DNA from 3 places in the Peribacillus sp. FSL P2-0133 genome. Region 1 is predicted to be linked to each of the others. Evidence: riboswitches for the same ligand, from Rfam matches in the RefSeq annotation. Region 1 holds a riboswitch; each other region holds the start of a gene.
The links. Region 1 has a riboswitch for thiamine pyrophosphate ahead of tenA (thiaminase II). Riboswitches for the same ligand answer to the same signal wherever they lie in the genome.
Positions count from the first base shown of each region.

Region 2: it holds a riboswitch for thiamine pyrophosphate, as region 1 does, so the genes downstream of both, thiC (phosphomethylpyrimidine synthase ThiC) here and tenA (thiaminase II) in region 1, are expected to answer to the same signal.
Region 3: it holds a riboswitch for thiamine pyrophosphate, as region 1 does, so the genes downstream of both, MKY17_RS20660 (ABC transporter substrate-binding protein) here and tenA (thiaminase II) in region 1, are expected to answer to the same signal.

Region 1 covers NZ_CP150254.1:2,485,582-2,489,871, reverse strand. The annotation lists gene MKY17_RS11925 (ABC transporter ATP-binding protein) at 1-1,339, opposite strand, end outside; gene MKY17_RS11920 (ECF transporter S component) at 1,352-1,936, opposite strand; gene tenA (thiaminase II) at 1,951-2,634, opposite strand; TPP riboswitch at 2,769-2,897, opposite strand; gene MKY17_RS11910 (SDR family NAD(P)-dependent oxidoreductase) at 3,033-3,779, opposite strand; gene MKY17_RS11905 (AMP-binding protein) at 3,832-4,290, opposite strand, start outside.
Region 2 covers NZ_CP150254.1:834,855-839,144, reverse strand. The annotation lists gene thiC (phosphomethylpyrimidine synthase ThiC) at 1-1,624, opposite strand, end outside; TPP riboswitch at 1,760-1,874, opposite strand; gene MKY17_RS04045 (HAD family hydrolase) at 1,990-2,778, opposite strand; gene MKY17_RS04040 (histidine phosphatase family protein) at 2,949-3,482, opposite strand; gene MKY17_RS04035 (hypothetical protein) at 3,717-4,169, opposite strand.
Region 3 covers NZ_CP150254.1:4,294,917-4,299,206, forward strand. The annotation lists gene MKY17_RS20645 (ABC transporter ATP-binding protein) at 1-637, opposite strand, end outside; gene MKY17_RS20650 (ABC transporter permease) at 621-1,403, opposite strand; gene MKY17_RS20655 (thiamine-binding protein) at 1,400-1,684, opposite strand; gene MKY17_RS20660 (ABC transporter substrate-binding protein) at 1,696-2,700, opposite strand; TPP riboswitch at 2,835-2,943, opposite strand; gene MKY17_RS20665 (protein-glutamine gamma-glutamyltransferase) at 3,246-4,073, shown strand; gene rarD (EamA family transporter RarD) at 4,167-4,290, opposite strand, start outside.

The DNA of each region.
Region 1 (4,290 bases):
CATGAGTTACCATGATCACTGTTATTCCGCGCCTTCGATATTCCTCAAACCATTCCAGTAATGCAAAGGTATTTTTCGAATCTTGGCCAAAGGTTGGCTCATCAAGTAGAATGATTTTTTTGTCTATTACGATTGAAGCAGCTACGCTTAAGCGACGCTTTTGACCCATTGATAATTGAAACGGATGTTTATCCCGATGCGCCTCAAGGCGGAACACTTTAAGCAATGATTGGACTCTCTCATCTATTTCTTGTTGCGGCCTTTTGTCAATTCGCAATGAATAGGCAATCTCTTCATATACAGTATTTGCAACGAACTGAAACTCGGGATTTTGAAAGACAAACGTCATATGATCCGTTGGGTTTTTCACCCTTTTAATGGGGGTCCCCATTAATTCATACTTACCATTCGTTTTTATGAACTGCATCAGTGCATGCAAAAGAGTACTCTTCCCCGCGCCATTTTCTCCCCTGATTACAATCCATTCCCCTGAATGAACCTTCAGCTCTTCAACCTTGATTTTTTCCTCTTTATTCCGAAAACCGCTAAATCCTTGCACATGCATAAGGAGTGAACCATCTGTAAATTTGTGTTCACGAATTGGTGCATACTCATTTACATATTCATCCCAAACACCAGGGAACCAAATTCCATGTTCTTTCATTTCATTTTTATATTGTGAAAGAATGGTGTCTCTTGGACCATCAGCCATGATTTGACCTTCATCGTTTAAAAGCACGATTCGTTCGATGAATTCTAAAACATGGTCAATTTTATGCTCGACGATAATAACCGTTTTGTCTCGTCCGACTTCCTTCAATAAGTCCCAGATTTCTTTTGTTCCTTCCGGATCAAGCATGGCGGTCGGTTCATCTAAAAATATTACTTCTGGTTCAAGGGCCAATACTGAAGCGATTGCCAGACGCTGTTTCATCCCGCCTGATAATGTTTCTATACTTGTATGGCCTAGGTTCAATCCTACTTTACGGAAATGATTTTGGATCTTCTCTCTCATTTCTTCTCTAGGGATGGAAAGATTCTCAAGTACGAAGGCAATTTCCTCATCGGCAAATGGCATGCAAAACTGACTATCAGGGTCTTGAAAAACATATCCCCATGAAGAAGGGCATTTCAATTTATCCGCTTTCATCGGTACTTCGATGGAATTCGGAATCAATCCGCTTAACACTTGCAGAAGTGTGGATTTACCACACCCTGATGGTCCCAACAATAACACTTTTTCTCCTTTATCAAACGATAAGGATAGATCCTTGAATATCAAAGATTCATCACCGGGAAATTTCATTCTTAACTTCTCAACTGAAACGATTGGTTCCATGGCCCTCAACCTCTACTTTTGATCCAGTTCTGCATAATCTTTACTTGTAACCGGACGAACAAGATTGGTTACTCCTGTTGCTTCCAGAACCTTGACTAGATAATAGGCAGTCACACCTGCAAAGAATATGGAACCCACAAACCTCGCTATCATGAACAACAAAAGATTCCAAGTAGAAAGCGCACCTATTTCCCCGTATGCAAAATCCATTATTACTGATGCAAGGCAGGAAGCTATCGCAGCTAAAACAGCCACCGACATATTGAATTTTTTATATTTGAACGCCATGAACACCAGCTCCGCGAACAAACCTTGGACCACCCCATATAACAGTACGGTCAGCCCCCAAGGAGAACCTAGAAAGAATTCCCCGGAAGCTGCAGCAATCTCCGCCAAAAGTGCCACACCCGGTTTCCGTAAAATTAAAAAGGCGACGGGACCAGCTATAAACCACATTCCATAAATAAGTTGATCCAGATGTAATCCTAATGGTTTAACGGAATAGTAAATCGAACCCCAAAGGATATAAACGATTCCAAATGCTACCGCAATCACGATCGTGACTAATATATCAGTTAATTTCAATCCTTTTTTCATTATTTCATTCTCCTTTATACTTCTAGTGTTTCCTGATGCACAGGCCATGTCTCTAAACGATAAGCCATTTCCCAAAATGAGTATTCATATTGGCTGCTAAGGATAAAATGCTCTTTCATTCTCTCCTTATCTTCGTCTGTTACTTTTTCAGCAATCTCATCAAGCCTCGCAATTTGTTCTTCCACCAAAGTGCGGAACCACTCTCCTCCGTAAGCCGCTATCCATTCTTGATAAATCGGCTCTTCGGGTACGCACCCTTGCAGCTTTTCACCTATTTCATAATACAGCCAGTAACACGGCAAGATAGCTGCAATAACATCCCCTAAATGTCCCGAATAAGCTGCACGATACATATGGGAAGTATAAGCATAAGCAGTCGGGGCAGGTTTGAACTTTTCCCTTTCTTCTTTTGTGATGCCTAATCTCTCAGAAAAATTCTCATGAAGCCTCAACTCCGCTTCATATGTTCCTTGTGCATGGCCGGCAAGCCTGCTTGTTGTATGTAAATCTGTAGCTTTTACTGCCCCTAAAGCTTGAACCCTGGCAAAATGAGATAAATAATAGGCATCTTGCATGACATAAAAACGAAAACACTCCAATGGTAATGTGCCATCTCCTATTCCTGCAACAAACGGGTGATTAAAACTAGCTTCCCAAATATGATCAACTTCCCGACGAATTTCCTCTGAAAACTTCATGTCCATTACCTCCAAATTGTATTTTTCAATGAATCTTACAGAAAAAAACCTTTATCACCCCATTTTTTGCAAACAAAAAACCACTTTCTTAAACGTAAAGAAAGTGGTTGTACTTGAAAAAATACAGAAACGTATTGTTCCAGACCCCACTTCCCTACGCTGGTATAAACCAGATCAGGTTCTAAGGGTCTTAAAGTCATACTTTAATCTCAGCTTCTGCGGTAAAATCAACTTTTACCTATAAAGCACCCCTAGTGGTACAAATTGTATATTTAATTTTCATTTGCCTTTATATTAACACGATAAATCCAATTGTCAAACGTATTAGAAAAAGTTTTCAACCTAATGCTTTAGGTTTACTAGCCTTTCAATCTTGCATAACCACCTAACTTGATTGATTAAACCATTGTTAATCCACCATTTACGGAAAGAGTTTGCCCCGTAATATACCCGGCATCTTCCGAAACGAAATAGGCAACGGCATTGGCAATGTCCTCTGGTTGAGCTAGCCGACGAAATGGAATCGCTTTTTCCAAGGCGCCTGCTATACCTTCATTATAAGAGCCTATTTCTTGAAATAGGGGCGTATCAGCAGGACCTGGCGCAATACAATTGATGTTGAGTTTGTGACGTGCCATTTCTCTTGCTATCGTTTTTGTGAAGGCAATCACCCCTCCCTTAGCAGCCGAATAAACTGCCTCTCCACTTGATCCTACTCTAGCTGCATCGGATGCAATATTCACTACCTTTCCGTAACCATTTTCAATCATGAGAGGTAAAATTTCCTTGCAAGTATGGATCTGCCCAAGTAAATTAATATCGATAATCCTTTTCCAAGTGCTAGGATCACTTTTTAAAAAAGGTTCCACCTTATCCCAGCCTGCATTATTAACCAATATATCTATTCTATGATAATGGTTCACTGATTCTTCAACGGCTTTTTTAACACTTTCTAATTTCGTTACATCACAATGGACCGCTCTAGCTTCAAAACCCGACTTTTCGATTAAAGAAACCGTTTCCTCAGCATTTTTATGATTTATATCAGCCACTATGATGTTAAAATTGCGAGAAGCCAATTTTTTTGCAATCTCTCTGCCAATTCCGCTTCCAGCACCGGTAATAAATGCCATTCTTTTATTCATCATATTTCCCTCCGCTTTCACCATTTAGTCAATATGGATTTATTTAAACTGCTTATATATTGTCGATTATCTTTTCATTTATCATTTCCCGGAGCCGGAATTTCTGGATTTTCCCGCTTGCCGTACGAGGAAAATCATCCATTATTTCAAGAAATTCAGGCCAATATTGTTTGGCCAAACCCTTTTCCGAGAGAAATTCCTGCATGGAATCCATCGTGATCGGGCTCTTGCCCGTTTTCATGCTGATACATGCACATGCTTTTTCCTGAAGACGGGAATCTGGAACCGCAATAACCTGAGCACTAGAAATATCCGGGTGTTCATATAATACATTTTCTACATAAGCGACTGGAATATTTTCACCGCCACGTATGATTATGTCTTTGTTTCTTCCAGAAATTCGAATATATCCGTCTTCATCCATGAATGCTCGATCACCGGTAATGAACCATCCGTCACTATACTCAGCTAAAGTATCATCGATCCGTTTAAAATAGCCGACAAAAAGAGC
Region 2 (4,290 bases), 1.7 Mb from region 1:
AGAAATGAGCTGTTTTGGCACCTTCAGCCGGTAGAGTTTCATCATGATATTCGACCGCCCTTTCAGGATCGAGGGAAAGATTGAATTGATCTCTCCAACGAAATTCGAATCTAGCTTTCGAAAGGGCATCATCCCGTTTTCTTGCATGCGGATGACCTTTAGCAAGGTCAGCTGCGTGGGCCGCAATTTTATAAGTTATGACCCCTACCCGAACATCCTCTTTATTCGGAAGTCCCAAATGCTCTTTCGGTGTCACATAACAAAGCATGGCAGTTCCAAACCATCCGATCATGGCAGCACCAATCGCAGAAGTGATATGATCGTATCCAGGAGCTATATCCGTTGTCAATGGTCCCAGGGTATAGAATGGTGCTTCTTGACAGACTTCCAGCTGCTTATCCATATTTTCTTTAATTAAATGCATCGGTACGTGACCAGGTCCCTCCACCATGACTTGAACATCGTGCTTCCAAGCAATCTTCGTCAGTTCCCCAAGTGTTTCCAATTCAGCAAATTGTGCCTCATCGTTTGCATCTGCAATGGATCCCGGACGGAGGCCGTCACCTAATGAGAAAGAGACATCATACGCCTTCATGATTTCACAAATCTCTTCAAAGTGAGTATAGAGAAAACTTTCTTGGTGGTGGGCCAAGCACCATTGTGCCATGATGGAGCCCCCTCGGGAAACGATTCCCGTAACTCGCTTTGCTGTCATTGGGATGTATCGCAAAAGCACACCAGCGTGTATGGTGAAGTAATCGACACCTTGCTCAGCCTGCTCGATTAATGTATCCCGGAAAACTTCCCAATTTAAATCCTCCGCGACTCCATTCACTTTTTCCAATGCTTGATATATCGGAACCGTCCCAACTGGCACAGGTGAATTTCTGATAATCCATTCCCGAGTCGTGTGAATGTTCTTTCCAGTGGAAAGATCCATTATATTGTCTGCACCCCATCGTGTAGCCCAAGTCATTTTCTCCACTTCAGCTTCGATCGATGAACTAACAGCGGAATTTCCAATATTCGCATTTATTTTCACATGAAAATTACGTCCGATGATCATTGGCTCACTTTCAGGATGGTTAATATTTGCCGGAATGATAGCCCGTCCGCTAGCTACCTCTTCTCTTACAAACTCAGGGGCTACATTTTCCCTGATCGAAATGAACTCCATTTCTGGAGTAATGATACCTTTACGGGCATAATGGAGCTGGGTTACGTTTTGGCCTTTCACTGCACGCAATGGTTTTCTTTTCAATCCCGGAAAAACTTCGGCGTTGGATTGTGACTCAACTTTTTTATACCCGTTATCTTCGGGCTTTATTTCACGGCCATCATACTCTTCAACATCTTCCCGTTCCACAACCCAGCTTCGTCTAATCGGGGCAAGACCTTTACGAATATCAATGGGATAATCTGAATCCGTATAAAAACCGCTTGTGTCATAAACTCGTAAAGGCGGATTTTCCTCTTCGCCGAATGCCCCTGTAGTCGGACTTAACTTAATTTCACGCATAGGTACTTTAATATCAGGTCTAGATCCCTCAACATACACTTTTTTACTCCCGGCAAAACTGGACATAATTGAAACGTTCATGTCATTTACAGAATTACTCATCATGATTTCATTTCTCCTTTTTAAGTTCATTTAAAAAGGACAAAATCCAATCCATTTCGCACGAAAAAGCCAGATCTCATATTTAAGACCCGGCTAACGTTAGTATGACTAAAGAAATGACCAATTGAAATGTCATTGTTTAGTAGATTCTAACTTCCCCACGCTGGTATGAACCAGATCAGGTCCTGAGGGTTAAGAAGCTTAAGCGCTTCTCTCTCAGCCCAACTTTTATTGGACACCCCTAGTCTGAATAATTTAATTGATTACAGGGTAACTATATATCACCCTTTTCATTCTGTAAATAATTTGAAAGACCTAATATTTTCATTACACCTCTCCAAAATTTGTTATTTGGAGAGGACCGTTAATTATTTCCCCAGGCTCTCAAGGATTGGGTAAAGCTCCTCTAAATGCTTGATTTCATAGGTTGGAATCACTTCATTCCGTTCCTTATCATGGCGATTTATCCAAACCGACTTTATACCTACCCGTGATGCTCCAAGGATATCGGTCATTAAATTATCGCCGACCATCAATACTTCATCCTTATCAAGCTCCATGATTTCCAAGGCATGCTCAAAAATGGAGGCATCTGGTTTACCTCGTCCAAATGCGCCTGAAATCACGATTTGGTCGAAATAAGGAACCAGTTCAGGCGTAATTTCAAGTTTGGTATTTTGCAGTTCAGGAGATCCATTCGTAAGCAATAGCAATTTGTACTTCCCTTTTAATTCATCCAGAACACGGAAGGATTCTTCATAGATAAATGGCTTTTTGCGTCTCTCGGCCGGGAAACGTTCTGCCAGTTCAAGCCCAAATTCCGGATCATCGATCCCTAATGCCTTCAAACCTCTCGTCCACGCTTCTTTCCGATAAGCCGGTGCAATCCCGGCCATCTTCCGGAATTCATCATGATCATCCTGAAAATTTCCCCATAATCCCTCAAATGGGTTGATTCCGATCATTTGAGTGAATGCATATGTATCGTAAGAAGAATAAAGCTCACGTGCTTCCTTTCGCACCGCTTCTTCAAACTCGTCGACATTCAGATCATATTTCTCCTTAGCCACTTCGCATGTGGCCACAAAAGCCTCTTTTACACTTTTCTGATCCCATAGTAATGTATCATCTAAATCAAAAAAAACTGCCTTCAGCAAAATGTCCACCCCTCTTTCCCTATTATTGAATTCGTAAAAATTACACTATTACAATAATAAACCACAACCAATAAAAAAAGAATAACTATTCGGAAAATGCCTTCCTCTTTCTTAAAATAAGCAAAAATGACTTACCCTTTCTGGTGGGAAACCTAATATTTTCTCCTTTATCATCTTTCAAATACATAAAGCTTTCCATTACTGGCAATCCTGAATTTTGGACCAGTGAACCTACGTCGTATCAGCTCTTTCCTTATATATACCATGAGGGCGGCATGACTCACGATCAGAACATCCCTGTCCCCCTTTGCTAAGACCTCATCCAATACTTTATTGATTCTTCGCTCTGCGATCTTAATTTCCGCCCTTGTCTGCTTGTTGATTACCGAGCAGCAGCGAATCCAGATGGCCCAAAGGATGAACGGCAGCTTAACCTTTCCTTTAAGAGGAGGGGAAGGTATTTCCCGCAGCTCCTCCATCCGATGAACCGTACCTGGATAGATATGTTCCGCTGTCTTGACAGCTCTCGACATATCACTGCTATAACATTCCTGCCATTCCTCCACACCAAATAAAGTCGTTCCGTAAATGATATCCGCTGCATCATAGTCCTCAAACCATTGCTTCATATCATCCGCCGTCACAGGTCTCCCAGTGGGAAATTCATGTGCCACCTTAAAGTGCCGTACCAAACCAATTTTCATATATTCTCCTTTTTATCTTTTAAAATATACATTTCGTTTTCTTGTAAAAGTCCTTATCAATATATTACCCTATGTAAAACCATAAAAAAATGTATGTTGAAACTATAAAAAGCCTTACTGATCTCTCCTTGTCATTGTGTATGTTTAAAAAACCTTACGGATTGTGTCACTATAAACATTTGATTATGATAGCATCGAAAAAAGAGAAAGCATTTCGCCTTCTCCAGTTTTGGTTTATTCTATGAATTGAATTTCCGTTATCGTACATCTTTTCCTGAATTTATATTTCCCGCTCAAATCACTGAATTGATAATCATTGAGGGATTTCCCCAGTTGTTCCTTTAGCTTATCCACAGTGATTGATTCCTCAATTGTCTCTTTCCAATTTTCCTTTCCTATTAACTCTTCGAACGGAATTGTAGTCAGGACTTCATCATATATCTGGATGCTTTGATCGATGCCGAAGCTGCCATAGATACTGCCATTTTCATCAGCAAAGATATGCTCCGATTCCAATTCTTCCACCAATACTTCTAGATATTCCTTTGACTTAACAGGCTTGATGGCAATCTCTGCTTCCGCCGTTACAGGTCCCAATCTCTTATCGACGATCTCTATCGTCAATTTAACGTGAACGGGCGGATACCCAAACCCTTCACAAAGTTCTGCTGCCGAATTATATGCCATCTATACATCCTCCTTTTGTCACTATCATTATATAATATAAATACTCCATCTCATTACCAAAAACCCTTATTCAAGTTCACTTGGCATATGCTCGTTCATCAATTGAAGGGTCAGTCGTCAC
Region 3 (4,290 bases), 1.8 Mb from region 1:
CCACTTCTTTGATGACAGCAGCCGGTTTTGCTGATAACACATAAATCCTATCTGAAAGGAAAACCGCTTCATCTATGCTATGCGTAACAAAAAGCACCGACCTCCGATTTTCTTCCCAAACCGACAACAGCCATTTTTGCATTTGCAATCTTGTCAGTTCATCCAAGGCAGAAAAGGGTTCGTCCAAGCACATCAAGTCCTGTGGACTTAAGATACTCCGGATGAATGCGGCCCTTTGCTTCATGCCACCAGATAATTCATGCGGATATGCTTTCTCGTACTCTTCTAATCCAGCTTTCATCAAAAGGGCTTTTGCCTTTTCTTTATCTCTGACCCCAGCAAGTTCACTTCCAAGCAAAACATTTTCCAATACCGTCCTCCAAGGTAAAAGGGAAGGCTGCTGAGGCATATAGCTGATATGGCCCTTTAAGCCATTTATCTTTTTACCATCCAGTGAAATGATGCCATGATCCGGCTTCAAAATGCCGCCGATCAAGTGGAACAATGTACTTTTACCGCTGCCTGATGGCCCAAGGATCGTGACAAATTCTCCTTCATCCACATGGAAATTCATCTTCTCCAATATATTCTGTTTATCATCGAAAGAATAGGAGACGTCTTTAATTTCCAGCTTCATCCTTTTCGCCCTCCTTTCTCTTCCAAGAAACTAAGTATTTCTCCAGGATGGTGATGATTCCAAAAAAGATCAGGCTCATTCCCATGATGATGAAAATGGCAACAAACACCCGATCTGTCCTGAACGCAGAGGAAGCGAGAGTCATATAAACACCAATCCCCGATTTTGCTCCAAGCCATTCCGAAATAACCGCACCCATTACACTATAGGTGGCTGAAATTTTCAGGCCGGAGAAAATGAACGGAATCGAGTGAGGAAGTTCCAGCTTCCAAAATAACTGATTTTTTCCCGCTCCCATCATCTTGAAATAATGCTTAAGTTCGTATGGTGTCTGGCGAAAACCTTCCAATGATGCAACCGCCACCGGAAAAAAACATACAAGCGAAATCACTATTAACTTAGGCAGCATGCCAAAGCCAAACCAGATCACCAAGAGCGGCGCCAAAACAATGATGGGTATATTTTGTGATAGTATGAGCAGAGGATAAACCGCGTCCTTCACACCGGGAAATAGGTGTAAAATTGCCGCGATCAATAAGCCGATGCAGCTTCCAATAAAAAAACCCGACAACGCAAGCTCGGTTGTGGATATAAGGTGTCCGTAAAGATTGCGGGACGACTCAATTCCTTCAATGAAAATGGCCGATGGAGCGGGAAGCAGCCATTCTTCGACTTTCAATAAGACTGTCACTGACTCCCATACTATCAGCAACAATAATAAAAGAAAGAAGGGAGCCCCCTTCTTCCAAATTCCCCTTCCGATCATGCGCGATATTTCTCCGTTAACGTATCCATCGTAATCCCGCTTGGCTGATATAATATTTTCACTTGGGAAATGACATTCGGCGATCCTATTTCAATCATTCTTACATTCATTTTTTCTATCACGGCAAAAAGTTCGGAAAGCTCACCCTCCATTGTCGTTTCTAGCGGGTGAACCTCATACTTGACACCTGATTCTTCAATGATCTTGATTGCTTCATCGACCATAGGGATGACATTTTCCCCTTTAGGAATAATCTGTATACTAATTAATGAGTTGGCCATTGTATTTCCTCCTATTTTGGTAAAAATTCATTGGTAAATGCCTTTTCAGGATCGAAATCACCTTCAAGAAGCTTATTTTCAGTCATCCAATCACTGTAATTCTTCCAAATTTCAAGCTTTTGTTCACCCCATCGCGGAGCATCATCCTGATACTTGTCTGCAAGCCACTCCTGGCTTTTCTTCACTAGTTTTGCATCAAGATCCGGTGCAGACTTAATTAATATGTCCGCTGCATCGTCAGGATTCTTGATCGCAAACTGGTACCCTTTCGAAGCTGCTTGAACGAATGCTTTAACAGTCTCCGGATCTTCTTTTATCATCTTTTCATTCGTAGTTAATACAGGCGTATAGTAATCAAGCTTATCAGAGTATTCGGTTAAGTAAACCATATTAAGCTTTTCATTTCGCAATTCAGCCTCAATGCCTGTCCATCCATAATAAATCCAGGCAAAATCTATATCCCTTTTAACCGAAGTGAAAAAATCCGTGTCTCCTGTATTGACTATATCCACTTTATTTACATCCGCATTTTCTTTTTTCATGAGTGAATCAATGATGGCCTTTTCAACCGGAGACCCCCAGCCGCCATACGTTTTCCCTTCAAAATCCTTGGGAGTTTTAATGTTCTTTGCCTCAGGGGAAGCGAATCCCGAGGTATTATGCTGAATGACGGCAGCTACCGAAACAATCGGCACGCCCTGCACGCGGGCCTGCGTTATGCCCTCCTGGTAACTCACGCCAAATTCAGATTTCCCTGAAGCGACAAGCTTATCAGCTCCGGCTTCACCTGGCATGATAATTTCCACATCAAGACCTTGTTCTTTAAAATAACCTTTTTCCTTGGCTACATACAATCCTGTATGGTTTGTATTCGGTGTCCAATCGAGCACGACCGATACTTTTTTTAATTTTTCATTTCCTTCATTTTTAGATGCTTCTTCTTTTTCATTAGTTCCGCCTGCACCGCATCCAGCCAAAAGGAACAACGAAGTTAACAGTGGCAAGAATTTATTCAAGTCATTATCCTCCTACACATCATATAAGTTCCATATGCCGGAACCATAATGGGGCTCCAGGGTTTATTCAAATACTGGATAAAAAAGCAAAAAACGCCCGAAGATGAATTCGGACGTTAACATACAAAACAGAAAATCAGTAATAATATGTTCCCTCCGCTGGCATCATCCAGATCAGGTTCAAAGAGTCAGCATCTAAAGGATGCAATCTCAGCCAGCATACTGGCCCCCCTACATTTCTCGCACATATGAACTTTTCTCTCTCATTATATCAATTCATGGGGAAAAAGGAATACTAATTTGCTTCTTCTCGCTAATTGGAAAGGTATTCCTTGCACTCTAGGATATCTAGCAAAACATCTTTTGGAATGAAAGCAATAAAATTCTGCCTCTTTTCATTCCAATCATTCTCGGCTGCAACGGTGGCTGACACGTTCCAAATAGTCAATTCAAAGCTTGCATTCATATAATGAGCATTACATGTAGACATTTTTGTTTACCGGTTTTTAAACCGTTAATTTCATAAGCAAAAGGTGGATATGATCATGATAAAGATTAATCACAAATGGTTAGATGTCAGTCAAATCCAACCAGGAATAGCATCTGCTAAATCGCTTGAAATTGTCCAATTGCTGGCGGAGGATTCTAACGTTTTTGAATATCGGAACTTTGGAGAGTTTAATTTCGAGATTCAACTGAGGAATCGAGTCATTGCGGCAGCTATTGCGTTGGATAAAAGTAATGTAGAATTTTCCACACTTGAGGAATCGGAATCCAATAAACAATATTGGCGCCTTTCAAAGGATGGCACCTTTACCCTTCAGCCAGGGATTCTCCCTCATGCTGCAATCGTTGACATTTTCATAAATGGAAGGCTTTATGCTTTCGAATGCGGGACAGCAATAGTCGTCACTTTTTTAAAGGCCATTTTGGATTTAATCGGCCCGAGGAATTTCGACAACCTTTTTTCAAACCTAGTTTTATATGACTGGCACCCTCCACAAAATATGGCTCTCATCATTCATCAAGGAAGGGATTATTCACCAGGTGATTGCGTTTACTTCAAAAACCCTGAACACGACGAGGCAACTCCTGAATGGCAAGGTGAAAATGCCATATTATTAGGAAATAACCTCTTTTATGGCCACGGGATCGGGATTACCAGTGCACAGGGAATCATCACTGAATTAAATAGCAATAGAAAGCCGTTCGCCACCATATCAGCATTCCTGACAGATCATATCATTTTCCTGGATAGTTCCTTCTATAATAAATTCCAACTAAATATCCCCCGTGCAAAGCCTGATCACAGTCCTGTCAGCCTTTCCAATTGTATTGTTTCTGAAATAGGTTCGAATATTTACCTTTCATGACCCTGGCATTTCCCCTATGCCGTATAGCCGTTTCATTAAATACCAGCATAAAAAAAATGCTTGGGGAGAAATCTCCCAAGCATTTTTTGTTATTCACGCACCAATATTCCCTTTGCCTTTGAACCTGCGGGCACTTGCCTGACCCCATTTCGTTATGGATAATGTATAAACAGCCAAGGCTGACCATATGAACAAAAAGGCTAAAAGATGTGCTTTA